Regions from separate parts of the Agarivorans sp. JK6 genome, predicted to be linked through region 1. Evidence: predicted binding sites of a transcription regulator. Region 1 holds the regulator's gene; each other region holds the start of a gene.
What was found. Region 1 encodes MetJ, which represses methionine synthesis genes. Its sites were predicted from a motif close to TAGACGTCTAGACGTCTA; they were not measured.

Region 1 (8,303 bases):
ACGCAGGGGAATAGCTAAGGCAACACGAACAATCGACACTAATGAATAAACTCAAGCAAAAAACCTGTCTCATTCTACTGGCAGAGCACCTTGCGGAGCAAATTAAGCGTTTGGCGAATTTTTGCCCGCTTTTTGTTGTTGGGTGCTTGCTATGCTAGGTGGCTTCTTATATGATCCGCCACCTAAAATTTATAGGCTCTGATAGAGTTGCTTTCGTATGGTGTTTGGTGTCAATTGTGGCGACCAGATGGCGATACGGCCCAAGTATTGAGGTAATCCATGAAAACTGATATCCACCCAACTTACGAAGTACTTACTGCTACTTGTTCTTGCGGTAACGTAATCGAAACTAAATCTACTCGCACTGGCGCAATGTTCCTAGACGTATGTGACAAATGTCACCCGTTCTACACTGGTAAGCAACGTAACGTTGATACCGGTGGTCGTGTTGATCGTTTCAACAAGAAATTCGCTGTATTGGGCAAAAAATAAGCCAGCCTTATTTACGCTACACAGCAAAAAAAAAGCGCCTAAGGGCGCTTTTTTTGTGTCTGGGGCTTAATAGTTTTTAGATTAAGCTAAATTGCTTTTTAGTTAGAAGTTTACCTTCATGGAATACTTCAAATAACCAGTCACCAGTAACAGCTTCCCATTTTTCTTCGATGAAGTAGAAATGACAATTACTCGTTGTCCCGTTTTTTAGTTTTAGCGTTTTACTGTATGACATCGAAGTATAGATTTTCCCGTCATCATCTATCATTTCAGGGCTGGTAATCGATTTAGTTACTTCAACCTTTTTTTGTCCAGCTTTTACTTCAAAACAATAACCAAAAGTTGTACCCACTTGAGCTGCTATCTCAGTTGTTTGCTTAGTGACTTTTCCACTCTTACCCGTTAGTACCGAATCGTTTGGCGTATTGCTTGCTGAGTATTCTCCTGTGAGACTTGATTGCCCGTAAATCCCGTAGTCGAGAATTGTTGAAGTTACTTCGGTATTTGATTCAGTACTGGCACATCCTGCTAATAGAATTAGCGCAGCTGTGTATAGCTTTTTCATGATCATCCTTGACGTTATTAACTGACTTAAAATAGAAATTTTTTTGAGGATGATAACTAACTAAACTAGAAAGTCGATTGCTTAATGTTTTGCTGAGCTTATTTTCTTTCGAAGTTAGACATACGCAGCTGAACTCATTAGCAAACGCAGTACAAACTTTCACTTCATATTTAGTGTCTCCTGAGTGTTCAGATAATGCGGGGCAACCTTTCTTTTGCTTCATTTTCTTTGGTCGGCAAAGAAAAATGACGTCGCCGAAGGCGAAACGGGTGGGTTGCGCTATCGGATGAAGGATAGAGTAATTGGAGGCAAGCATAGCCTTAAGTAAGATAAAGCAACAAAAGCCGCTTAATCAGCGGCTTCGTTTTATCAATTAGTAGTTAGTTGTTGGCTTCTTCTCTCTGCTCTAAAGAGTGAGCTTTACCCAAGGTCCAAGTATCATAATCTCGCAGCACATAGAGAACTAAGCATGCAGCTAGCATTGGCCAAGCAGCAAAGAACAATAAGTTATTAAATGGGTCTAGATACTTAGCAAATGAAGAAAATGTTGAACCAGCATGCAGTACCAACACCGCAAGGTAGGTGATATTTTTCCATAAACCTAAGGTAAAGGCTGCGATAAAGGCGAGTTGTGCAAGACCCATGGCAATAAGTGTATTGGTGGTTAAATTTAATCCGTAAAAACCAGAGAACACTTTTATAGCATGCTCTGGTACAAGTACTTTATCTAATGCCCATATTGTAAACACGAGGGCAATGCTTAGCCTTAAACATAAAAGGCCAAGTGATAGCTTTGAGGCTAACTGAGGTGGGTACGACGTTTTCATCCTTTTACCTATTTTAAATTAAGAGCCTGTTTACAGACCGGTAAGCCCCCAATTTGATTACAGTTTATGAGTAATAGTTGGTGAAAATAGTTTGTTGTACGCTGGGTTTAGGCAATAAAAAAGCCGCTCGGTGAGCGGCTTTTTAAAGTCTTAATCTTCTTTATCCAATTCTGCTTGGGCGGCTTTTTCTAAGGCTGGGTCTGGCTTGTCTTTTTGCAAGTCGGCGTCATCGGGGAGCGGCTGGCCTGTGTAGGCGTGCAAAAATGCTTCGCAAAGTAGCTCACTGTTGGTGGCGTGGCGTAGGTTATTTATTTGTCTACGGGTTCGCTCATCGGTCAATATCTTTAGCACTTTTAGTGGGATAGATACTGTGATTTTTTTTACTTGTTCGCTTTTTTTACCGTGCTCAGCGTAAGGGCTGATCCACTCACCATTCCAATCTGTAGACATTCTGCAATACACACCAAACTAAAGAGACCCTATTGTAACGGGGGAAATGCGACTTAGCAATCCAACAGCAAAGACATTTAGACGTCTAGAAGTGTTGACGTCTTATTTGCTGGTGGTAAAGTGGCAGGATAAATTGAGGGAGTAAATCAGCAATGTCTTTAAAAGATCTACAAGCGGCTACTATAGCAGTGCGCAGCGGTATTGAAAGTGATACCCAACACGGTGCGGTAGTGCCGCCTATTTATTTGTCGAGTAACTACAGCTTTGCTGATTTTAACCAAAAACGCCAGTTTGATTATAGCCGTTCGGGTAATCCTACTCGCCACATTTTAGCCGAGGCGATTGCCGATTTAGAACATGGTGCTGGTGCGGTAATTACTAACACCGGTATGTCGGCGGTTAACCTTGTTACTGCCTTGCTTGAGCCAGGCGATTTATTGGTTGCACCGCATGATTGTTACGGTGGTAGCTACCGTTTATTCGACAGCCTAGCTAAAAAGAATGCTTTTGAAGTGGCTTTTGTTGATCAAAACGATGACGCAGCTCTAGCTCAGCTATTGGCTAAGAAGCCTAAATTGGTATGGTTAGAGACCCCAAGTAACCCTTTGCTTCGAATTGTAGACATTAAAGCCATTGCCGAGCAGGCACATGCTGCAGGCGCATTGGTGGTGGTAGACAACACCTTCTTGTCGCCTGCTTTGCAAACGCCAATTTTGTTAGGTGCCGACATTGTGGTGCACTCGGCCACTAAATACATTAACGGCCACTCGGATGTGGTGGCCGGTATGGTGGTTGCGGCCAACGAAGAACTGGCCGAGCAATTGGCGTGGTGGGCAAACTGTTTAGGGTTAACGGGTTCGGCTTTTGATTCGTACCTTACTTTGCGTGGTTTACGTACCCTTAAAGCACGAATGAATGTACACCAACAAAATGCCCAAGCCTTGGTGGAATGTTTACAGCAGCAACAAGCGGTGGGCGCGATTTACTATCCAGGTTTACCAGAGCATCCTGGGCATGTTTTAGCGCAAAGCCAGCAAAAAGGCTTTGGTGCTATGTTCAGTTTTGAATTGAATTTAGAAGAAAGCCAAATGGTTAAGTTTTTAAAAAGCTTACAGTTGTTTTCTTTGGCGGAATCTTTAGGTGGCGTAGAGAGTCTAATTGCTCATCCGGCTACCATGACGCACGCTGCCATGTCGGCGGAAGCGCTAGCAGAGGCTGGCATTTCTAATCAGTTATTGCGGGTATCGGTAGGCTTGGAAGATTCGCAAGACTTAGTTAATGATTTACAGCAGGCCTTTGCCCAGCTGTAGTTTTACCAGCGTTGTAGAGAGGTAAGTCATGTCGGTAAATAGACATGTGCATAAATTTGGTGGCAGCAGCTTAGCTGATGCAGGGTGCTTTAAGCGGGTGGCGGCCATTGTGGCCGAGCATACTCAAGCACAGGATTTAATTGTGGTATCGGCAGCGGGTAAAACCACTAACCGTTTAATCAATATTATTGAGTTGGCTAAACAAGCCGATAATGCCGCAGCAGATGCGCTAACCGGTTTAATTGAATTTCAAAGCAAGTTGGTGAATGAGCTTCTTGATGAAGCCGCTGCCAAACCGATCCTAACAGCGCTTGATGGCGAGCATCACCAAATTGCTAGTATTCTTGAAGGTGAGCTTACAGCCTTTACCTGTAATGAAGTATTGTCTTTTGGCGAGCGTTGGTCTGCACGTTTATTAGCTGCTTTATTAAGTGCTCAAGATTGCCAAGCCGAGTGGTTAGATTCTCGCCAGTTTTTTAAAGCGGAGTTATCTACTCAACCGCAAGTGGATGTTGCGCAAAGCGCACCGTTATTAGCTAAATGTTTAGCTGAAAAAGCCGCGTGCCGTATAGTGGTAACGGGGTTTATTTGTAGTGATAGTGAACAACGTACCGTGACTTTAGGTCGCAACGGCAGTGATTACTCGGCTACCGAGTTAGCTGCCTTGGCCGATGCTGTGTCTACTACGATTTGGAGTGATGTAGCCGGTATTTACAGTGCTGATCCACGTTTAGTGAAAGATGCGGTATTGCTTGAAAACCTTGCGTTGAATGAAGCTGCAGAATTATCGCGCATTGGTACCTCGGTATTGCATGCGCGCACCTTAGAGCCACTGGCGCGCTCTCGCCAAAAAGTGAACTTGCGTTGCAGCTACGCTCCCAACGACGGGCAAACCTTAATTCACCGTAAAGGCGCAAACAGTCACAGCGCTAAAATTGTTACCTCGGTAGACAATGTGGTACTGCTGGAGCTTACTTTTACCGAAGATTTTTCTCACAACGCCACCGCGTTGTTAGAGGCTTTAGCGTGTAGCCATTTAGCGCCAGCAACTCGCCATAAACATAGCGAAACAGGTTCTTTACGTATGGCTTACACCTGTGAGCTTGTAGATGAAGCCTTAGCAAAAATAGACCAACTGGCGAGCCAATTTCATATCCAAAAAATTGAGCGTAGCGAAGGTTACAGTTTGGTGGCCCTAGTGGGCGCGGGCGTATGTGATAACCCGCAGCAGTGCTACCAGTTTTTTCAGCATTTGGCTGAGCAGCCATTAGAGTTTATTCACTCTAGTGCCGACAAACTAAGTTTGTGTGCGGTGGTGAGAAAAATCACCTTAGAGCCGTTATTAAAAGATTTACATAGCCACTTATTCAAGCAAAAAACCAAGTTAGGTTTGGTGGTATTTGGTAAAGGCAACATCGGTAGCCAGTGGCTTGAGTTGTTTAGCCAGCAACAAACTAAGTTGGAGCAGCAACATCAAATTGAGTTGTGTTTGGCGGGAGTGTTTTCTAGTAAAGCTGGCCATTTAAATTTTGCTGGCTTAGCGCTTGAGCAGCTAAACAGCAGTGAGGCAGATACTGCACTTATTTGGCCAGAGATATTTGATAAGTTAAAACGTCATCCTTATGACGAGCTTGCTGTGTTAGACATTACCGCCAGTGAGGCATTAAGTGCTTATTATGGTGAGTTTGCTCGACATGGCTTCCATCTTATTACCGCTAACAAGCATGCTGGTGCAAGTGAGCAAGCTAATTATTCAGCCTTGCAGCAAGCCTTTAGTGATCATGGTGCTCAATGGTTAAGTAACGCCACGGTAGGGGCGGGCTTGCCAGTGCAAAAAAGTATTCAATGTTTGCGTGACTCTGGCGATGAGATTCATACCATCTCAGGAATATTTTCTGGCACTTTGAGTTGGTTGTTCCAACAGTACGACGGAACCGTGGCCTTTTCTGAATTGCTCGCTGATGCCTTAAATCAAGGTTTAACCGAGCCAGATCCTCGCGAGGATCTTTCTGGTAAAGATGTGCAGCGCAAGTTGCTTATTTTAGCTAGAGAGGCGGGTTTACAGTTGGAGCTAGCCGATATTGCGCTTAGCTCGTTAGTGCCAGAGCATTTAGCGGCCTTAACGGTAGAGCAGTTTTTAGACTCGATGAGCGAGTTAGACCAAAGCATGCTAGAAGCCTTTAATGACGCTAAACGTCAAGGCAAAGTGATTCGTTTTCTAGCCAAAGTGAATCAAAAGGGAGAGGCTGAAGTTGGCTTATCGGCAATTGATGCACTTCATCCTTTTGCTAACCTTAAACCTTGTGACAATGTGTTTGCCATTGAGAGCTTATGGTACAAGCAAAACCCTTTGGTGATTCAAGGGCCAGGCGCGGGCAGAGAAGTTACTGCAGGGGCTATTCAAGCTGATTTAGTTAGCCTTTGTAAAAGCCTTAAATAAGCTGATGTTGGATAAAAAAAGGCCTCTTAAACTAAGAGGCCAAATAGGATATTAAGGGTGTTTACAAACGCTTGAAGGTTGCTACCTTCACTCTAGTTTTAAGGGTTGCTAGAAAACCTTCCGCACAAGAAAAGGTGGCGTGAAGCCACCCCTCAATTTTTACTCACACTTGCTTACCATCATTGTGCCAGCAGCTGACACAGGATCTGCATTGTCAATCTTAAGGCTATAAACGTACTTACCTGCTTCAGGAATCGTTACGTTCATTTCTTTACCAGAGCCTTCAATGCGTGATACTGGTAGTGTTGTTCCTAATACAACAGTTTGACTCGGAGTCGACACTTCGAAACGCTTAGTACTGTCGTCACTCCACTCAGCAACTGCGTATTTAAAGCCAAAGGCTGTATCGCTAGGCTCATCAAATACTAATTGATAGAGGTTGTTACCTTTGTAGCTTAGTTTGTGAGAATCGACTGCAGCCCAGCCGTTGTGAGAACCTCGAGCAAATACATCTTCGCCGATTGGTCCAACTTCACTTGAATCAGGTAAGGTACAATCTGCTAACTCGCCTTCTCCTACGATGCCGCCTGTATCTGGGCCTTCTGGAGAAGGATCTACAACTTCTAAGAAGCGAGACTCTAGGGCTCCTAATGTGATTTCATATTCACCAGAAGCTTGAGAGATAAGGGCATCGTTAACTAAATCTTTAAGATCGCCATTACTACCAATTTGCGCATCGCTAACGGTAACAGTTTTGGCTGAAGTGCTAGTGTTGGCTAGGAATAACACTACGTTGTCGCCAGACAACTTGTGGTCAAAATAAACATTGACTGCTTCGTCGGTAACAATTGCAGTGCGTTCGCCTTTATATAAGGCTGGGTTTTCTGAACGAATTTGCATTAGCGTTGATATGTAGTCACGCAAATCTGCTTGCTCAGTATTAGCTGCAAATATTTCACCGTTGGTTCGGGCGCCAGTTGGCAAGCCTTCAACTTTTCCGCTATTTCGGGCTACGTGGTCATCACACAAGCCAACAGCTGCACAGGTAGTGTTGTCTTCTTGGTCGGCAAAGCCGGGTACTTCATCGCCAATTTCTTCGCCATAGTAGAAAGTAATTGGTCCAGAATAGGCAGCCAAAAACGCATTTGCTGCTTTATGTCGTAACCAGTACTCTGATTCATTTGGTTCTGCGATGTTGCCGCGCTGTTGTAAGTCGCCTAAGCGAACTAAATCGTGGTTAGAGATAAAACCATTAGGAACGGCGTGTTCAGGGTAAGCAGAATGTGTGCTAAATACACTGGCTAGGTTGCCCGCGCTGTGATTATTGCCGCCACTTTCTTCCACAGCATAAGACTGAACAATGCGGTATCGACCTGGGAAATCAAAGGCTGAGCATAAACCGGGCTGTTCTGTTGTTCCATAAGCCTGTTCTGCAATTTCAGATTCACCTCTCCAGATTTCGGCAACTAGGTAGCCCATAGGGTTAACAGTTTCGCCATTCATGGTGTAGGTGGTTGCTTTAGAAGCATCTTCAACCGATTTACGAATTTCGCCCCATGCACCAACTGGTACTTGATAAGCTTGGTCTAAACGCCAGCCATCGATACCCAGCTCAGTAATCCAGTAAGTAGCCACCTCTTTATAAAACTCTAGGGTATCGTTATCGGTACCTGGGTAACTAACTGGGTCATTCGCGCCTGAAGGCGTTAAGCCGTTTGGAGAAGGTGTTACATTGCCTTTGTGGTGACCAAATACCCCATCAAAAAATACGTACATGCCGCGAGCATGAGCTTCGTCTACTAATTCTTTAGCTTGCGCTTTGGTACCGAAGTTTGGGTCGATGGCGAAGTAATTACGGGTAAAGTAACCGGTAGCATCTAGCTTGCTATCGCCTTCTGAGTCAAAGATAGGCGTCATCCAAACGGCATTCATGCCTAAGCTCTGGATGTAATCAAGCGAATCAATAATGCCTTGAAGGTCACCTTTATGGTGGCTAGTACCGTAACCGTCGTTGTAGTCGTGGTTTGAATCACCATCGATAAACGCTTCGGTCATTACTTGATAGATGCGAAGTTCTTTTGCTTTTTCATAAATTTCCGCATCACAAGCATAAGCTTGGTATTCATAATCAGGTGTTCCGCCATCGCCGCCGTTGCCGCCGCTATCACCGCCGCCACCGCCACAAGCACTTAAACCAAATACTACTGCCATTGAGATGG
Region 2 (8,303 bases), 520 kb from region 1:
TTATTTAGAACCTGTATTGGTATTTAGCGTGGGCTGGTTACTTGGTGAGCGTTTAAGCCCTGAGCAGTGGCCAACTTATATGTTGATCATTTTTGCCTTAGTGTTATTGGCAATAGATGGTCTGCGGCGCGGTGTTCGACAAACGGCAAGCCGCAAAAAGCTGCCTAAAGCTTGTTAAGGTAGCGCTAAACTTGCAGTGATTGGGCGGTGATCGCCGCCTACTGAATCAAGTACCCTGGCGCTGGCAAAACTAAGATCTTCTGAAGCTAATACGTGGTCTATTCTTGCGCCGTGCCATGACGTGTATTTGGTGTAGTTAACTCCGCTGCCTACTAAGTCAATGCCATTGTTTAGACCGTCCAAATGCCGCTGATAAAGATTTTCTTGGACCGTCATATTGAAGTCTCCAGCAACTATGTAGCTGGTTTGCTGCTTAGCCCAAGACGCCACCAAAGAGGCTTGCATGTTGCGAGCAAAGTGCAAGTTATTGAATGCTTCAGGCTCAAAACTACGATGGATTAAGGCGTTAATGGTTGGCCTTGGGGTGTCCATATGGATATTGGCGATACTCAGTTCTTTTCCTTCAATTGTGGTGTGATAAAACACCGCAAATTTACCAAAGCCACCAAAGGTTTCACGCGATAAACTGCCTTGATGTTCTATTGGCGTTCTGCTTACGGTGCAAAGGTGGTCGCAGTGGCTATACCAACTATCGTCAAAGACTTGCTGCACCCGCTCAGGCTTTGATTCCTGCATAAACACAATGTCGGGTTTTAGCTGTGCCACCAACTGGCGAATTTGCAGTGAGCTTGCGCCATTGCCGTTGTTTAAAGACAAAATAGTGATGGCGCTAGCTTGCTGCTGAGGCAACTTAAGTTGAAGATCTTGAAACTGTACAAACACCACCGCGCAGAGTGCCCAGCTTAGATACTGCCATTTGCCTAGCTGGCGGATAAACAAAATCGGCGTAAGGGCCAGTAAAATCGCCCACCAGCGCGGAGAGAATAGGCTCAAATAGCTTATGGATATTCCTAGAGGGGTATCTGGCAGATGCGGCAAGCTCAATATTGCTCCTGCTGCTAGCAGGCAGCAAATAGAAAGAGTAATAGAGAAGAATTTTACTAGCTTATTCATTAGCTTATTGTTACCTTCTGCGCCCTGTGAAATCTGGGCATAAGTATATACGCGGTAAGTGGCAAATTACCATGTCACGTCGTTTTAGCGTAACAAAGTTCTTGTAGTATGCGCAGTTATGGAAACGTAAACAATATGTAACAGCTGTGCCGCAGGCATTTCGCTGTTAATGGTGGTTTTGTTAACAAGTAGGTTGATTTCAAATGTTTTCTAAGCAAGGATCTGTTGCAGAAATTGGGTTCGGTATTAAGAACTTAAGCTTAAAAAAAACCAAGGCAGGTGGTGTGTTTCAGCTGTTACTAATATTACTGGGTGCGGTAGTGCTGTTTTTTAATCGCCGCGATAGTAGTCAAAGAGTGTGGGCTCGTTTACCCACGCTAAACGACTATCAGACTCGTTACCCTGAAAAAACCGAAGATGCTAATACGATTCGTTGTATCCATTGCGATAGCGATCAAACGTGGGAGTATGGTTTGGAAAGCCTGATGGATCACCGCCGTGAGTGTGTTTGTCTAGCCTGTGGACATCGTTTGTGGCGCAAAGAGCAAGAGAGCTTGGCTATTCAATAGCATCTTCAGAACTCCTCAATCACCTCTTAAGATATTTAAAAATACCGGTGAATTAAATAGCGCTTGTCGTTCTATCCTACAGGTTACGTACTGATAGCGCTTACCTCTATGTTTGATACCTACATTACGGTTGTCACTTGGTGGGCCTATCGCTTCAATGGAGTGTGGTACGTTTTCTAACATCACAAAAGCAATGTCGCGGCGAATTCTTATGCCTATATAGCTTAACGACTTATTCATAATGAAGGCTTTAAACAAGTTTTCATAAACTTGAGTGATGGCGTTTACTCGCCCTGTGTAAATGGAGTAAATATATAAGCTGGCTGGTTCATTGTTGCTGGCTAGCATTTCTTCGCATATATCGGTTTCATCTAAGCTCTTGTCTAGTAGCTTCTCAAAGTAGGGCTGTTTTATCTTGAGAGCAAAACAATGCCCAGCGAGTTGACCGAGGTAGAAATAGTAACTTACCTCTGCAGCGAGATGGTTTTGAAGCGTCTCGAGCCAAGCGCTGTCCCACTGCTCATAGCCAAAGGTGAGGTTATCAATGTAATTGCTTAAGTGTTGAGCACTATGATCCGCTAAAGGGTGGGGTGGGCTTATGCGCTCAAAGCTCAGTTCTCTTTGAGGGAGATAGGGATGAGCTCCCAAGTAGTGTTTAAACTTGGCTCGAGCTTCAAGGACTTTATTCATCGCTTGGTTGCTAGGAAGGTTTTTCGAGCTAAAGCTACTGGAAGTGAAAATCTTATAAGCTTCATCACCAAAGTAGCGAATAATTTCTAGCTGCCGATTTAAACTTGGCTCTACTTTTCCCCGCTCCCAACGGCTCACTGCCAAGGCATCAAGCTCACTAAACTCTGGGCTAAAGGCCGCTAATACTTGGCAAAGCTGTTCTTGGGTTAGGTTTGCTTGGTTACGTTTTTGCTGCAAGTAGTCGGCAATGCTCTTGTAGTTAGCCATATAGAGTGTTCAAGTAATTGTTATTATGTACTTTATTTTAGCAGCACTTGTTGAATCGCCCAAAGGGGCTCGCTAGGCATTGATTATAAAAAAATATTTTTTGCATGCTCTGATGCTAGCTGGTGCTTTGATTTATCTTAGCGACCGATTATTTAGCAACCACGAGAATCTTGAATGAACAAAGTCGGAACCTCTATTAGTGTCGTTTTACTTGCAAGCAGCATGCTTGCTGGCTGTGCCTCAACGGATGGTGAGCCAGATCCTAACCAAGGAATGAAAACTGGCGCAGTAGGTGGAGCCGTTGTAGGTTTGGTTATGGGCGCGGTGACTGGAGATGCAGAGTTGGCAGTGAAAGGTGCTGCTGTTGGTGCTGCGGCTGGTGGTGCCAGTGGTGCAATGCGCGACTACGAGAATAGCCAAGAGAATCGTCGAACCGATGTAACTGCAGAAGCTATCTCCCAGCCAAACACAGTGATTATGAATGGTGACAATGCAACGGCCAATCAAGGTGAGCATTTGAACAAATTACTGGGTCAATGGCAGGTAAACGTTTGGGCGATTCAGCCTGATGGTAGCACCATCGAAGCGCAGGGGCTTGCTCGCGGTAAAATGATGGAAAGTGACGCTGCTACGGTAGAGCTAGAGCAGCTAGAAGTTGCAGGTGAACAGCTTGAACTACAAGCCAGCACAACGATAAGTTATAACCAGCAACAGGGACATCAGTTAAGTGTGAGTGCTTCAAATCTTGAGAACGATGTTGTGTATGCCGGGGAATTTCAAGCGGCGATGAATCGTTTTAGCTACTATCCTTTGAGCCAAGTTAGTACAGCTAATATGCGCATGGAGTTACGAGTGGTGAGCCCGCAGCTATGGATTGTTGAAACCTACTCACAGCAAGGTAGTGAAGAGAAAATGATCCAGTCTTATCGCTTTAGCAAGATCAGCTAATAAAATTATACTTATAAAGTAACGTTAGTCGTTATTAGCCTATTTAAACGACGTGTTTAAATAGGCTGTTTTGGTGAGCTGGTTTCTACACGCTCAAATTGACTGGGCCAAGTTTGCTTTCTCCCCGCTTGCTTGGCTTGGTATAAACCTTGGTCTGCCCGTTCAATCCAATCATCAATACTCTCACTTTCTTTGATGCTAGCTATACCTGCACTAAAGCTAATCGACAGTTGGTTAGGCGCTAATAAACTAGATATTTTAGCTACGAGCTTCTCGCTAGTTTGGTAGGCAGTATCAAAGTCTGCATCATGCAACATGATAAGAAACTCTTCGCCTCCGTAGCGAAAAACGCGGTCGTTAACGCGGGTGTTTTGTTGCAAAAAGTGGGCAAACCACACTAGTATTTGATCGCCTACATTATGGCCATGTTGATCATTAATGGCTTTAAAATGGTCTAAATCTAAAAGGATAATGCTAGCTTTGATGCCACTGCGTTTATGTTGTTGGGTAGCTTTTAGCAGCTCATCAAACAAGGCTCTGCGGTTGTAGCAGCGCGTGAGGGAGTCTTTAAAAGCGAGTTCTTTGAGTTCGTTATTTTGTTTTACCAGTACCCGCGCTAAGCCCCAAGCAAAAATATGTGAGGCCACTACGCCAATGCTAAAACGTATACCTTGATGAACACCTAAGTGATGAACACCAAGAATTATTGCCAGAATGCTTACAGCCAATACAAGGCGCTCTGCCATTTGCAGCGGTAAGTGGATAAAGCAGGCCAAAATTAATGCGGGAACAAAAAACTCGCCATGCATATTGGGTTGAGTTAGCGCTAATAAAACCGGGGGAATGGCTAGCAATAAGAACCATACGTCGGCAGTTTTGTAATGGTTGGATTCGGGTTTGGTGAATAAGAAGAATAGCGAAACTAAAATGGCCAAGGCGCAGGGTAGTACCACTAAGCCGTACCAAAATACCCCGTTAACTAAATGAGTAATTGAAAAATAAGCACTAGGAATGAAACCTGCCAAATGCATGACAAGGCTCATTTTTCTTTCTGTAAACTCTGCTGGAGACCAGTCAGACACCATCGCAAAAACCTATGCCAAAAAGTTAAAATACGAGCTGGGAGCTTTCCTTATGTTATTAAAAGTAAACTCTTTTTGGCGGATCCGTCAAATCAAATTGACGCTTTATTTTTGCTTAAAGCTTAATGCTCTGCTGCCTTTTAGTTGGCTGAGTGCTTGTTGCAAAATAAGTTCAACAAAGTCTTTTAGCACTGTACTTGATTGAGCGTTTTTACTAAAAGCTGCGTACATGGGGCGCCATAAGGCTTGTTCAAACGACAGCAAGTGCACAAATTGTTGTTGCGCATAATGCTCTACAGCCCAATAAGGCATCGCTGCCACTCCCATTCCTGCTGCGACCATTTGCAGTAACATGGCTGGGTTATCGGCGTGTTTCCATTGTTTTACAGCTACTTGGCTGGGCTGAAGAATGTAACGATATAGGTCTAAGCGTTGTGGCGTTACCGGGTAGCTAATGATGGTCTCTTGGCTTAACTGGGAGGCTTTTACTGTCGCTTGGCTGGTTAAGCGGTGTTGAGGTGGGCAAATAAGTACCATCTCATATTCAAATAAAGGCTCAAAGTGGATTTGCTCCTCTGGGCTTACTTCAGACGTTAGCAGAATGTCAGCTTCCCCACGCTGTAACAAGGGCAGGCCGTTATAGTCTTTATCTTGGCAAAAATGGCTATTTACCTCTGGCCAGGTTTGCTGAAACCGCTGCAAAGCCGGTAATAGCCATTGAAAACAAGCATGACAATCAACACTAATGTTTAAACGTGTTTGCTGTTGTTGGGCGGTGCTAAATTGTTGCTCGGTTTGTTCAATTAAAGGCAGCACTTGCTGGGCTAAACTAAGCAGTTGCTGGCCGTGTTGGGTGAGTTGCAAGGGCTGTTGCTTTCTTAATACTAGGTGACTATTGATGCGTTGCTCTAAGTCTTTTAGCTGGTGAGATAGCGCCGAATCAGTAATAAACAACTTAGCAGCCGCTGACTTTAAAGAAGAGCTAGCAGCAATAGCTTGAATGCAACGTAAATGCTTTATCTCTAACATTTATCTGGCTAGCTCCTTTAAGTGTTTGGGCGAATTTGCAGCTTAGGCAGTTCAGGTTTGTTTGTACATATAAGTGCCAAGGTAGATGGCTTAACATGAATATTTTTCAATATAGATAGGGAGCTTTAATTCTGTATGACAAGTTTTCACTGAATTAAGCAAAGTTGAGAGAAATTCAATTTAACTTGATGGCTTTTCAATTGTGTTGAGGCCTCGCTCTGGTCAATATGGATTTATACATCTAGACGGCTAAAAGGATATTGATATGAGCACTACTCACGTATTGGGTTACCCAAGAATTGGTAAGCAACGAGAACTAAAATTTGCTTTAGAACGCTACTGGCGTGGTGGCTTTTCGCAGCAAGAGTTATTACAAGTTGGCAAAAACATTCGCCAACAAAACTGGCAAGCGCAAAAAGACAGCGGTCAAGCTTGGGTGACCGTCGGCGATTTTGCTTGGTACGACCAAGTACTAAATACCTCATTATTGTTAGGCAACCTGCCTAAGCGTCATCAGTCTGAGCAAATTAACCTAGATAGCATGTTTGCAATTGCTCGAGGCCAACAGGGCTGTGGTTGTAATCATGCGGCATCAGACATGAGCAAATGGTTTAACACTAATTACCATTACATTGTGCCGGAGTTTTCTGAAGACAGTGTATTTAGCCTACAGTGGCAGCAACTGTTTGATGAAATTCGCGAAGCATTTGAGCAAGGCCATGCAGTTAAGCCGGTTATTTTGGGGCCTGTTTCTTACCTGTACCTAGGTAAAAATGACGACCAAGCAGCCAGTGATTTTGACCGTTTGTCGTTATTGCCACAGTTGTTAACGGTTTACCGCGAGATCTTCCAAGCTATTGCTGATTTAGGTGTGGAGTGGGTTCAAGTGGACGAACCTATCTTGGGCCTAGAGCTCGATTCGCAATGGCAAGACGCATTGTTAGCTGCTTATCAAACAAAGCTAAGCCCCACTAAGTTGCTTTTGACCAGTTATTTTGCAGATGTGTTAGACAATGCTGAGGTGATTAAGCAATTGGCGGTAGACGGGCTGCATTTGGATTTATCTGCCGCTCCACAACAGCTTGAGCAAGTACTAACTTGGTTACCTGAATCGTGGGTACTGTCTGCTGGTGTGATTAATGGTCGAAATGTATGGCGAGCAAATTTGCCAGAAATTATCGAGAACTACAGTTCACTTAAAGTTCGTTTAGGCGAGCGCTTGTGGCTTGCCTCGTCTTGTTCTTTGTTACACAGCCCGCTTGACCTAGAGAGTGAAACGGACTTAGGTGATGCTAAGTATCGTTTGGCTTTTGCGGAGCAAAAACTATCTGAGCTGCAAATACTTGATGAAGCGCTAAATGGTGAAGCTGACGCCCTGCGGCTATCTCGCCAATACAGTGCTGCTTTGCAAAACCTTAGCAAGAAAAACAACTCCAGCTTGCAGCAGCGAATTAGCGCCTTAACCCCGGCTGAGCGTGAGCGTACTTTAAGCTTTGCACAGCGCCAAGAGATTCAGCAGCAAAGTTTGCAATTGCCACCCTTGCCAACCACTACCATCGGTTCATTTCCACAAACCAATGAAATTCGCCGTCAGCGTCGCGAATATAAAGCAGGGCAACTAAGCCAAGCCGATTATGATGCTGCGCTTGCGCAACACATTAAGGATGCCATTGAGCGTCAAGAGCGCTTAGATTTGGATGTGTTAGTGCATGGTGAAGCCGAACGTAACGACATGGTTGAGTATTTTGCCGAGCTATTAGATGGCTTTATTGCTAGCCGCTTTGGTTGGGTGCAAAGTTACGGTTCGCGTTGTGTAAAACCAGCAATTATTGTAGATGATATCGAGCGCGCTAAACCTCTTACTATTGAGTGGAGCAGTTATGCGCAATCCTTAACTAACAAGCCGGTTAAAGGCATGTTAACTGGCCCGGTGACTATTTTGACGTGGAGCTTCGCCCGCGAGGATATTAGCCGCGCCAAAATCGCTGAGCAAATCGCTATCGCGCTTAATGACGAAGTGGCTGAGCTGCAACAAGCCGGTATTCAAGTTATTCAAATTGATGAGCCTGCTATTCGCGAAGGTATGCCGCTTAAACGCAGCCAATGGGATGACTACTTAAGTTGGGCGGTATCGGCCTTTAAGTTATCAGCAGCTAGCGCCAAGCCAGAAACGCAGATCCATACTCATATGTGTTACAGCGAGTTTAATGACATTATGCCGGCGGTTGCCGCATTGGATGCCGACGTATTAACCATTGAGACTTCTCGTTCGGCGATGAGTTTGTTGCAGGCCTTTGAGCACTTTGAGTATCCAAATGAAATTGGCCCAGGTGTTTACGACATTCATTCGCCTAACATTCCTAGCATCGATGATATTAAGTCGTTGATTGATAAAGCAGCACAATGGATCCCATTGCAACGCTTGTGGGTAAATCCAGATTGTGGCTTAAAAACCCGTAATTGGCAGGAAACTGAGGCAGCCTTAAACAACATGGTCTTAGCAACCAAAGAGCTACGTGCTAGCTTTAGCTAAACTTAACCAGCAATAGCCCCTTTAATTAAGGGGCTATTTCGCCAATGACTT
Region 3 (8,303 bases), 1.3 Mb from region 1:
GCTGGCCTGTTTCCATGCGCAGTACCCGCCCAACGTGATTGGCTGCTTCATCATCAAGCTCTGTGACCATGTTTAGCGAGAGCGGCTGAGAGTGGAAAATTCGTGGAATGCGCATGGTGAAAAATAGGCCCTTTGGGTTGTTGTAATGGTTAAGGATTTGACCGTTAAAGGATAAACCTAAAAAGTAGTTAAGCCTAGAATAGCAAAACTAGAATTACAGTTATTTTGTATTATTTGTTGATTTATATCCTGATTCCTTCATATTGTTGCTTTTGTCGATAACGAAAAGGAAATCGTGTTGTTTATTAAATGGACTTTACCTCTAGCCTCTTTATTTCTCTTTAGTGGCTGTGCGAACCTAAATCAAAATGCAGAGAGCATTGCGTTGGCTTATCAAGCTGATCCTGCATCTTCAATATCAGAAGAGACCAAGGAGCTGGTATTAAGCCATTGTAATACCGACGTGGAAACTCCTCCTTATTTACGCCAGCAATGTTATTTCAAAGGAGATGTTTTGGTTATTGAACGCAGGCTTCGTGATAAACGTAGGGGCTGGACTGCAAATTCAGTCGGTATAATGGAAAGCTGGCTTACTAAAGTTGTTTGTGACGAAAGTAATTACTTAGAGAACTCTGCACTTAACGATGGCTTAGGCTTTATGGTTGACCTTAAAGGTGGTCGTAATGGCTTACCTACGAAGGTGATTTCAAAAGAGAGTTGTATAGCGAGTGAACAAACTTAGCATTGAAAGAGTGGTTGTTGGCAGTTTCGACATTGATAACTGGCCCCTTTTAGCACTTTGTTATGACGCCGAACGCTTAATTGATGAACTTGGCAGGCACAGCGATATTCAAAACTGCTTAGCTGTAGTTGTTCTAGTGAGTAGTTGTGAGTGGTAGCTGCGGGGCAGTTAAAAACCTGCTGCATTATCTGTTGCCATTCTACACCGTGGGGTTTTACTCGACCGTAAACCGCGTGGCAGACCAGATGAGCCACTTCATGAGGGACGGTTTGTGCTAAAAAGTGTTCTGGTTGCTGCTGATAAAAGTGGGCGTTAAAACGCAAGCGCCATTGGCTTAAATTGGCACTGCCCGCCACTTTACTTTTTCGCGATGACAGCACCAGCTCGGGGCGCTGAAAGCTTTGCTTAAAATAGCTTTCAGCCAGCCTAAAGCACTGTTCTACTTGATGAGTTAATTGCTGCACAAATTGAATTCTTAGACTTAGCCAATAAAAAAGCCGAAAGGATAATCGACGATTATACGCTTTCGGCTTAATTTAACGAGTGAGCAATAGCTTATAAGCCAGCTTCACTCTTTAGTAGTTCTGCTTTATCAGTCGCTTCCCAAGGGAACTCTTCACGACCAAAGTGACCGTAAGCAGCGGTTGCTTTATAGATTGGGCGCTCCAAATCTAGCATGCTTAAAATACCGTAAGGGCGCAGGTCAAAGTGCTTACGCACTAGAGCCACTAATTTGTCATCGGCAATTTTGCCAGTGCCAAAGGTATCAATGCTGATTGAAGTCGGCTCCGCTACACCAATTGCATACGATACTTGAATCTCACAGCGATCGGCTAAACCTGCGGCAACAATATTTTTAGCTACATAGCGGCCAGCATATGCGGCACTGCGGTCAACTTTTGAAGGATCTTTACCAGAGAATGCACCGCCACCATGACGTGCCATGCCGCCGTAAGTGTCTACAATAATTTTACGACCGGTTAAGCCACAATCACCCATTGGGCCACCAATTACAAAGCGGCCAGTAGGGTTAATGTGAAACTGGGTCTTATCGTTAAGCCACTGTGCAGGTAGTACTGGCTTAATGATTTCTTCCATTACGGCTTCACGTAAATCGGTAGTAGAAATACTGTCACAGTGCTGTGTAGACAAAACTACAGCGTCAATGCCAGTGATAATGCCATTCTCGTAAGCAAAGGTAACTTGTGATTTAGCATCTGGGCGTAACCAGTCAAGCGTGCCATTTTTGCGCACTTCTGCTTGGCGCTTAACCAGCAAGTGTGAGTAAGTAATTGGTGCAGGCATTAACACGTCGGTTTCGTTGGTGGCATAACCAAACATTAAACCTTGGTCACCAGCGCCTTGATCTTCTGGGCGTGAGCGGTCTACACCTTGGTTAATGTCTGGGCTTTGTTTGCCCACAACGTTAAGCACAGCGCAAGAGTCAGCATCAAAACCCATATCTGAGTGGGTGTAGCCAATGTCACGTACTGTTGAGCGAGCAAGTTCTTCGATATCAACCCAGGCTGAGGTATTGATTTCGCCGCCTACCATTACCATGCCGGTTTTTACATAGGTTTCACAGGCTACACGTGCCTTTGGGTCTTGCTCTAAGATTGCGTCCAATACTGCATCGGAGATTTGATCTGCAATTTTGTCTGGATGCCCTTCAGACACTGATTCTGAAGTAAATAAATGAGTAGCCATGTTTATATCTCGTAAATGGAATTATATACGTATGGATGTTTTACCATCTGGACGTCTATTCTAAGTGAGGGGTAAAAGATTTGCTAGCGCTTATTAATGAAAATAATTCACATTGGCCGATTAGTTTTATTGAATTTGTCCATTAATACGCAGGCTTTCAATTTTAAGATCTTAGCAAAAACTATTTTGTTGCTAATCGCTTAGCTATCTTTAGGGGCTGGTGGTATGTCAGAACGGCAGATACAGAGCACTGCATAGAAAAGACTATAGATGGTGGTTGTTAGAGCTTAGCTTGAACTACAAATCACTTAGCCACTTTGAAAGCGGCTAAGTGTACAATTTTGAGTGCAAGTTGCGTTGTTAGGGTTTGCTCAGCTCGTGCTTGATCCAGTTGCTCATGTTTTGCCTGGTTTCAAGTCCGGTTTTTCGAGCGATTTCTTCGTCGCCACGCACAATCACTACGACCGGCAGAGTAGAAACTTGATACTTGCTACGAGCGGCTCTGTCTTCACTCAAGTTAATTAGCTCAATTTTTTTGTCGTTCTGCTGGTTATAAAGCAGCACTAAATCAGCTTGAATTTTACTTTGGTCATTTCGGTCATGCACAAAAGAGACTAAGCGAATCGGAGGACGAGGGCTACGGGTTAAATCTAGGCACTGGCCGCCATCATCGTATTCTTTACATGACCAAACAAAGTCGTGGTACTTAAGAGTTTGTGAATAGAAGTATTGGCCAGCATCGAACTTTTTGATGCTAGGTATGTGCTTGGTCGTTTCACCATGTTCATCGGTGAAGCTTTTAATCACTCTACTATTAGCTTGAAAGGTGGTGGTGTCGGTATTTACGGCAGCAAAAACGTGACCTGAAAACCAAGCCATTATTAACAGTACAACTGGGCGGCGCATAAAAAAAATCCCTATAAAATACAAAGCCACTATTAATATCCGTGTCATTCTAGAACACTTAAGCCTGCAAGCCTATCGTATTTTTCTGTGATACCGTTCTCATTTTCATTTCGCCTAGTTTTTCCGGTGAATAGCTCCTTTCTTGTCTTATTTGACAGGTATTATCGGCTCATTTTTGCTGGTTAGGGTTTTGCTATTTGTAATGCTGGGACTGAGCTATTCGTTTCTGCATTTGTTGGGAGAGCGCTGCTCAGTTTATCTAGCTACTTACATTTAACTTTGCTGCAACTGTTCACTATCTAGCGTTTTGTTTTCTTCTTTAACTAGAACGGGGCTATTGATTAAGCGGATTTGCGCATTGAGTAGTTGCTGCTCAATTAAACTGGGTGAACGGAAGATATATTTGGCAATAGCACTGGCGCACAAACACGCCACTATGGCTGGAATAACAATTTCAACCTGCATGGTTTGTTCGGTAATTAGTAAAAACGCTGCCCAGGGAGTGCGAAATACTGCGCCAAACATGGCGCCCATACCTACTATCACTAGCATTAAGTCTGCGCTGTTAGGAATAACCTCGCCAATGATACTGCCTAAAATACCGCCAATTACCAACATGGGGCCTAAACTGCCACCGGGTAGGGCAAAGGCTAAAGCTACAGTGGTTAAGATGATCCTAGCTAATAACCAGAGGTGCTGTTGGCCAAGGTCTAGCTCCCAATAAAGTAAACCGTTTGGCGTAATAGGTTCTAAACCTAACCATTGAGGGTTTAGCAGTCCTGCTAAAGCGGTCACACTAGCCGCAATAGTTACTGCATAGTTGCGGTTAAGTTTAGGCATGGCGCGAATAAGCTTAACCAGCAAAGTAGCAAATACACCACACAACATGCCGAGTAAGGCAAACTGCGCTAAACCATGCCATTCAAAAGACTGCGGAGGCAGGTTAATTGTTAACATGCTTCCACCATGCAATTGCGATATAACGCTAGCTGTTGCTGCCACCACCGCTATGGTGGCGATAGAGCGCCAATTAAAGCGGCGCATCACCAATTCATAAGCTATCACCGTACCGGCCAATGGCGCATTAAATAAAGCCGCTACTGCCGCGGCAGTGCCACATGCAACACTTAAGCGTACTTGACCTTCGGTTAAGCGCGCGGAGTAAGACAAATTACTGGCAACAACCGCACTTAGATAACAGGCTGGGCCTACTATTCCCACAGCATAGCCACCCCACGTTAATAGCAGGCCTACCGCAAACTGGTATATCAGGTTACCCCAGTGCAGCTGCCCCTCATCAAAGTGATATGCCTTCACTACAAAAATTAAACCCACTTGTTTGTAAAGACTAAATAAGCGCTCAAACAACAGAATACAAATAGCTGCAATAAAGGGCAGTGAATAAGCAGGTAAGGGCGAATCAAGAAACTGATTAGGATTTAGGTGGGCGAGATCACTAAACAATAATGCTAAGCCACTGGAGAACAAACCTATGAACAGGTAAACAAAAAAACTGCGGCTGCGAAAAGCAAAGTTGTTCGCCATTTTTTGTTTAACGTCCTTGTTTGGTTCTTATATCAAGACTTTATCACGAAGATTCAAACTGTAAATATGCGATTGCTTAAGCATTCAGCAGAAAAAATGCATAAAACTGGAGATTCTTTTTAGATAAATATTGAGTAACACCGTTGACTTTGTGACAATACGCGCCTCTCGATACCCAATAGCCCTAATATTTGCAGGAGAAATTCATGTCTTCTCGTCGTCAATACGCCAACGCTATTCGTGCTTTAAGCATGGATGCAGTTCAGCAAGCTAACTCTGGTCACCCTGGTGCACCAATGGGAATGGCAGACATTGCTGAAGTTCTATGGCGCGACTTTTTGAAACATAACCCAACTGACCCAAACTGGGCAGACCGTGACCGCTTTATTCTATCTAACGGCCATGGCTCAATGTTGCTGTATTCTCTACTGCACCTTTCTGGGTATCAGCTACCTATTGAAGAGCTTAAAAACTTCCGTCAGCTGCATTCTAAAACGCCTGGTCACCCAGAGTACGGATATGCACCTGGCGTAGAAACCACCACTGGCCCATTAGGCCAAGGTATTACCAACGCAGTTGGTATGGCGCTAGCCGAGAAAATCTTAGCGGCTCAATTTAACCGCGATGGCTTCCCAGTAGTTGATCACTACACTTACACTTTCCTTGGTGACGGTTGTTTGATGGAAGGTATCTCGCACGAAGCATGTTCTTTGGCGGGTACTCAAGGCTTAGGCAAACTTATCGCATTTTGGGATGACAACGGCATCTCGATTGATGGTGAAGTTGAAGGTTGGTTTACCGATGACACCGTTAAGCGTTTTGAATCCTACGGTTGGCACGTAATTGGTGGCGTAGATGGTCACGACAGTGAAGCTATTAGCGCTGCAATTAAAGCTGCTCAAGCTGAAACTACTCGCCCAACCATGATTTGTTGTAAAACTGTGATTGGTTTTGGTTCGCCAAACAAATCTGGTAGCCACGATTGTCACGGTGCTCCATTAGGCGCTGAAGAAATCGCAGCTGCCCGCGAATTCTTAAACTGGCCACACGCTGCTTTTGATATTCCACAAGATGTTTATCAAGCGTGGGATGCCAAACCTAATGGTGAGAAGGCGCAATCTGAATGGAATCAGTTATTTGCTGGTTATGAAGCTGCTCACCCAGCATTGGCTGCTGAATTTAAGCGTCGTGTTGATGGTCAACTACCTGCCGACTGGAAAGAATTTGCCGATAACTACATTAGCGAGTTGCAAGAAAGCCAAGCTAAAATTGCTACCCGCCAATCTTCACAAAAAACACTAGAAGCCTTTGGTCCTAAATTGCCAGAGCTACTAGGTGGTAGTGCTGACTTAGCGCCATCTAACCTTACTATGTGGTCTGGATCTGAAGCTGTTACTGCTGAAGATGCTTCAGGCAACTACATGCACTACGGTGTTCGTGAGTTTGGTATGTCGGCCATTATGAACGGCATTACTTTGCACGGCGGCCTAAAAGCTTACGGTGCAACTTTCTTAATGTTTATGGAATACGCGCGTAACGCTTTGCGTATGGCTGCATTAATGAAGCAACCTGCGATTTTTGTATACACGCACGATTCAATTGGTTTGGGCGAAGATGGCCCAACTCACCAAGCAGTAGAGCAAACTGCAAGCTTACGCTTAACGCCTAACATGAGCACCTGGCGCCCATGTGACTCGGTTGAGTCTGCAGTAGCTTGGCGTCATGCGGTAGAACGCAGCGACGGCCCAACCTCACTAATTTTCTCTCGCCAAGGTCTAGCGCCGCAAGCGCGTGATGCTCAGCAGTTAGCTGACGTAGCACGTGGTGGTTACGTGCTTAAAGACAGTGCAGGTACACCAGAGTTAATCTTAATTGCGACCGGTTCTGAAGTAGAACTAGCGGTTGCGGCTTACGAAGAGCTGACTGCTGCTGGTAAAGCGGTACGAGTAGTGTCTATGCCTGCTACCGATGTATTTGATGCGCAATCTGCTGAATACCGTGAATCTGTACTACCTAATGCTGTGCGCAAGCGTATTGCAGTAGAAGCCGGTATTGCTGACTTCTGGTACAAGTACGTTGGCTTCGACGGCAAAGTTCTAGGTATGACCACCTTTGGTGAATCAGCGCCTGCTGGTGAACTATTCAAGCTATTTGGCTTCACTAAAGAAAACTTAGTGAGCATGGCTAACGAACTACTATAAGCGCTAGCTTGGTGTAAGTTCAGTAAAAAATAGAACCCTCTGCTAAGAGGGTTCTTTGTTTCAGCGTTATCAAAAGGCGATATGTATGCCTAAGCAAGCTATTAGAGTAGCCATTAACGGGTTTGGTCGTATAGGCCGAAGTGTGGTTCGCGCTCTTTTTGAATCTCATCGTCAGCATCAAATCAAAATTGTCGCGATTAACGAATTGGCAAGCCCAGAAGCCATGGCTCACCTGCTTAAGTACGATTCTACTCACGGTACTTTTGCCGAAGATGTACTACTACAAGGCGAAACATTGCTGGTGGAAGGGCAAGTTATACAGCTGCTACATCAAAGCGATCCCAGCACACTACCTTGGCAAGATCTGGAAGTAGATATTGTGATGGAGTGTACTGGCCGTTTTAGCTCGGTAGCCGATGCGCAAATGCATATTGACGCGGGTGCTAAGAAAGTTTTGTTTTCTCATCCTGCCGATCCTTGCGTAGACCAAACAGTAGTCTATGGTGTAAATGACCAGCTATTAAGTGCAGTCGATAAAGTGGTGTCAAATGGCTCTTGTACCACCAATTGCATTGTGCCGGTGATACAGGTCTTAGATGAAGCCTTTGGGGTTGAATGTGGTACTATTACTACAATTCACTCGGCAATGAACGACCAACAAGTGATTGATGCCTACCATACAGACTTACGTAGAACACGTGCTGCAGGGCAATCAATTATCCCTGTTGATACTAAGCTAGCCAAAGGTGTAGAGCGGATCTTGCCTAAATTTGCAGGTAAATTTGAAGCAATTGCGGTAAGGGTGCCAACGCAGAACGTTACGGCGATGGACTTAAGTGTAACATTGTGTAAAAAAGTTACAGTTTCTGATATAAATCAAGCCATCCAAGCGGCAACTTGCGGTAAATTAAGCGGCATCTTGAGTTATACCGAAGAACCATTGGTGTCTATCGATTTTAATCACGATAGTCATTCAAGCATTATAGACGGTTCACAAACCCGGGTAAGCGGCGAACATTTAGTAAAAGTGTTGGCCTGGTGTGACAACGAGTGGGGCTTTGCCAACCGTATGTTAGACACCGCAGAGTTAATGAGTAACACGGAATTGTAGGTTTAGCCATGCTGGCTAAACTGTAAGTTTAAATTGAAACTATAGAGGACAGATAATGTCAATTATCAAAATGACCGACTTAGATCTTGCA

Region 2: a site for MetJ is predicted at 5,954-5,971, ahead of metE (5-methyltetrahydropteroyltriglutamate--homocysteine S-methyltransferase). Genes of this name have one in related genera too.
Region 3: a site for MetJ is predicted at 2,490-2,507, ahead of metK (methionine adenosyltransferase). Genes of this name have one in related genera too.

Annotation. Positions count from the first base shown of each region.
Region 1 covers NZ_CP113525.1:440,916-449,218, forward strand. The annotation lists gene priA (primosomal protein N') at 1-39, opposite strand, end outside; gene rpmE (50S ribosomal protein L31) at 280-492, shown strand; gene OV592_RS02070 (DUF3859 domain-containing protein) at 569-1,057, opposite strand; gene OV592_RS02075 (hypothetical protein) at 1,438-1,806, opposite strand; gene metJ (met regulon transcriptional regulator MetJ) at 2,035-2,334, opposite strand; gene metB (cystathionine gamma-synthase) at 2,487-3,644, shown strand; gene metL (bifunctional aspartate kinase/homoserine dehydrogenase II) at 3,673-6,084, shown strand; gene OV592_RS02095 (alpha-amylase family glycosyl hydrolase) at 6,244-8,303, opposite strand, start outside.
Region 2 covers NZ_CP113525.1:962,159-970,461, forward strand. The annotation lists gene rarD (EamA family transporter RarD) at 1-178, shown strand, start outside; gene OV592_RS04525 (endonuclease/exonuclease/phosphatase family protein) at 175-1,134, opposite strand; gene OV592_RS04530 (hypothetical protein) at 1,338-1,703, shown strand; gene OV592_RS04535 (helix-turn-helix transcriptional regulator) at 1,719-2,660, opposite strand; gene OV592_RS04540 (YMGG-like glycine zipper-containing protein) at 2,835-3,608, shown strand; gene OV592_RS04545 (GGDEF domain-containing protein) at 3,665-4,651, opposite strand; gene OV592_RS04550 (LysR substrate-binding domain-containing protein) at 4,796-5,719, opposite strand; gene metE (5-methyltetrahydropteroyltriglutamate--homocysteine S-methyltransferase) at 5,985-8,252, shown strand.
Region 3 covers NZ_CP113525.1:3,860,108-3,868,410, reverse strand. The annotation lists gene rsmE (16S rRNA (uracil(1498)-N(3))-methyltransferase) at 1-115, opposite strand, end outside; gene OV592_RS17760 (hypothetical protein) at 299-742, shown strand; gene OV592_RS17755 (SprT family zinc-dependent metalloprotease) at 739-1,206, opposite strand; gene metK (methionine adenosyltransferase) at 1,298-2,449, opposite strand; gene OV592_RS17745 (hypothetical protein) at 2,810-3,355, opposite strand; gene OV592_RS17740 (chloride channel protein) at 3,629-4,900, opposite strand; gene tkt (transketolase) at 5,107-7,101, shown strand; gene epd (erythrose-4-phosphate dehydrogenase) at 7,187-8,212, shown strand; gene OV592_RS17725 (phosphoglycerate kinase) at 8,268-8,303, shown strand, end outside.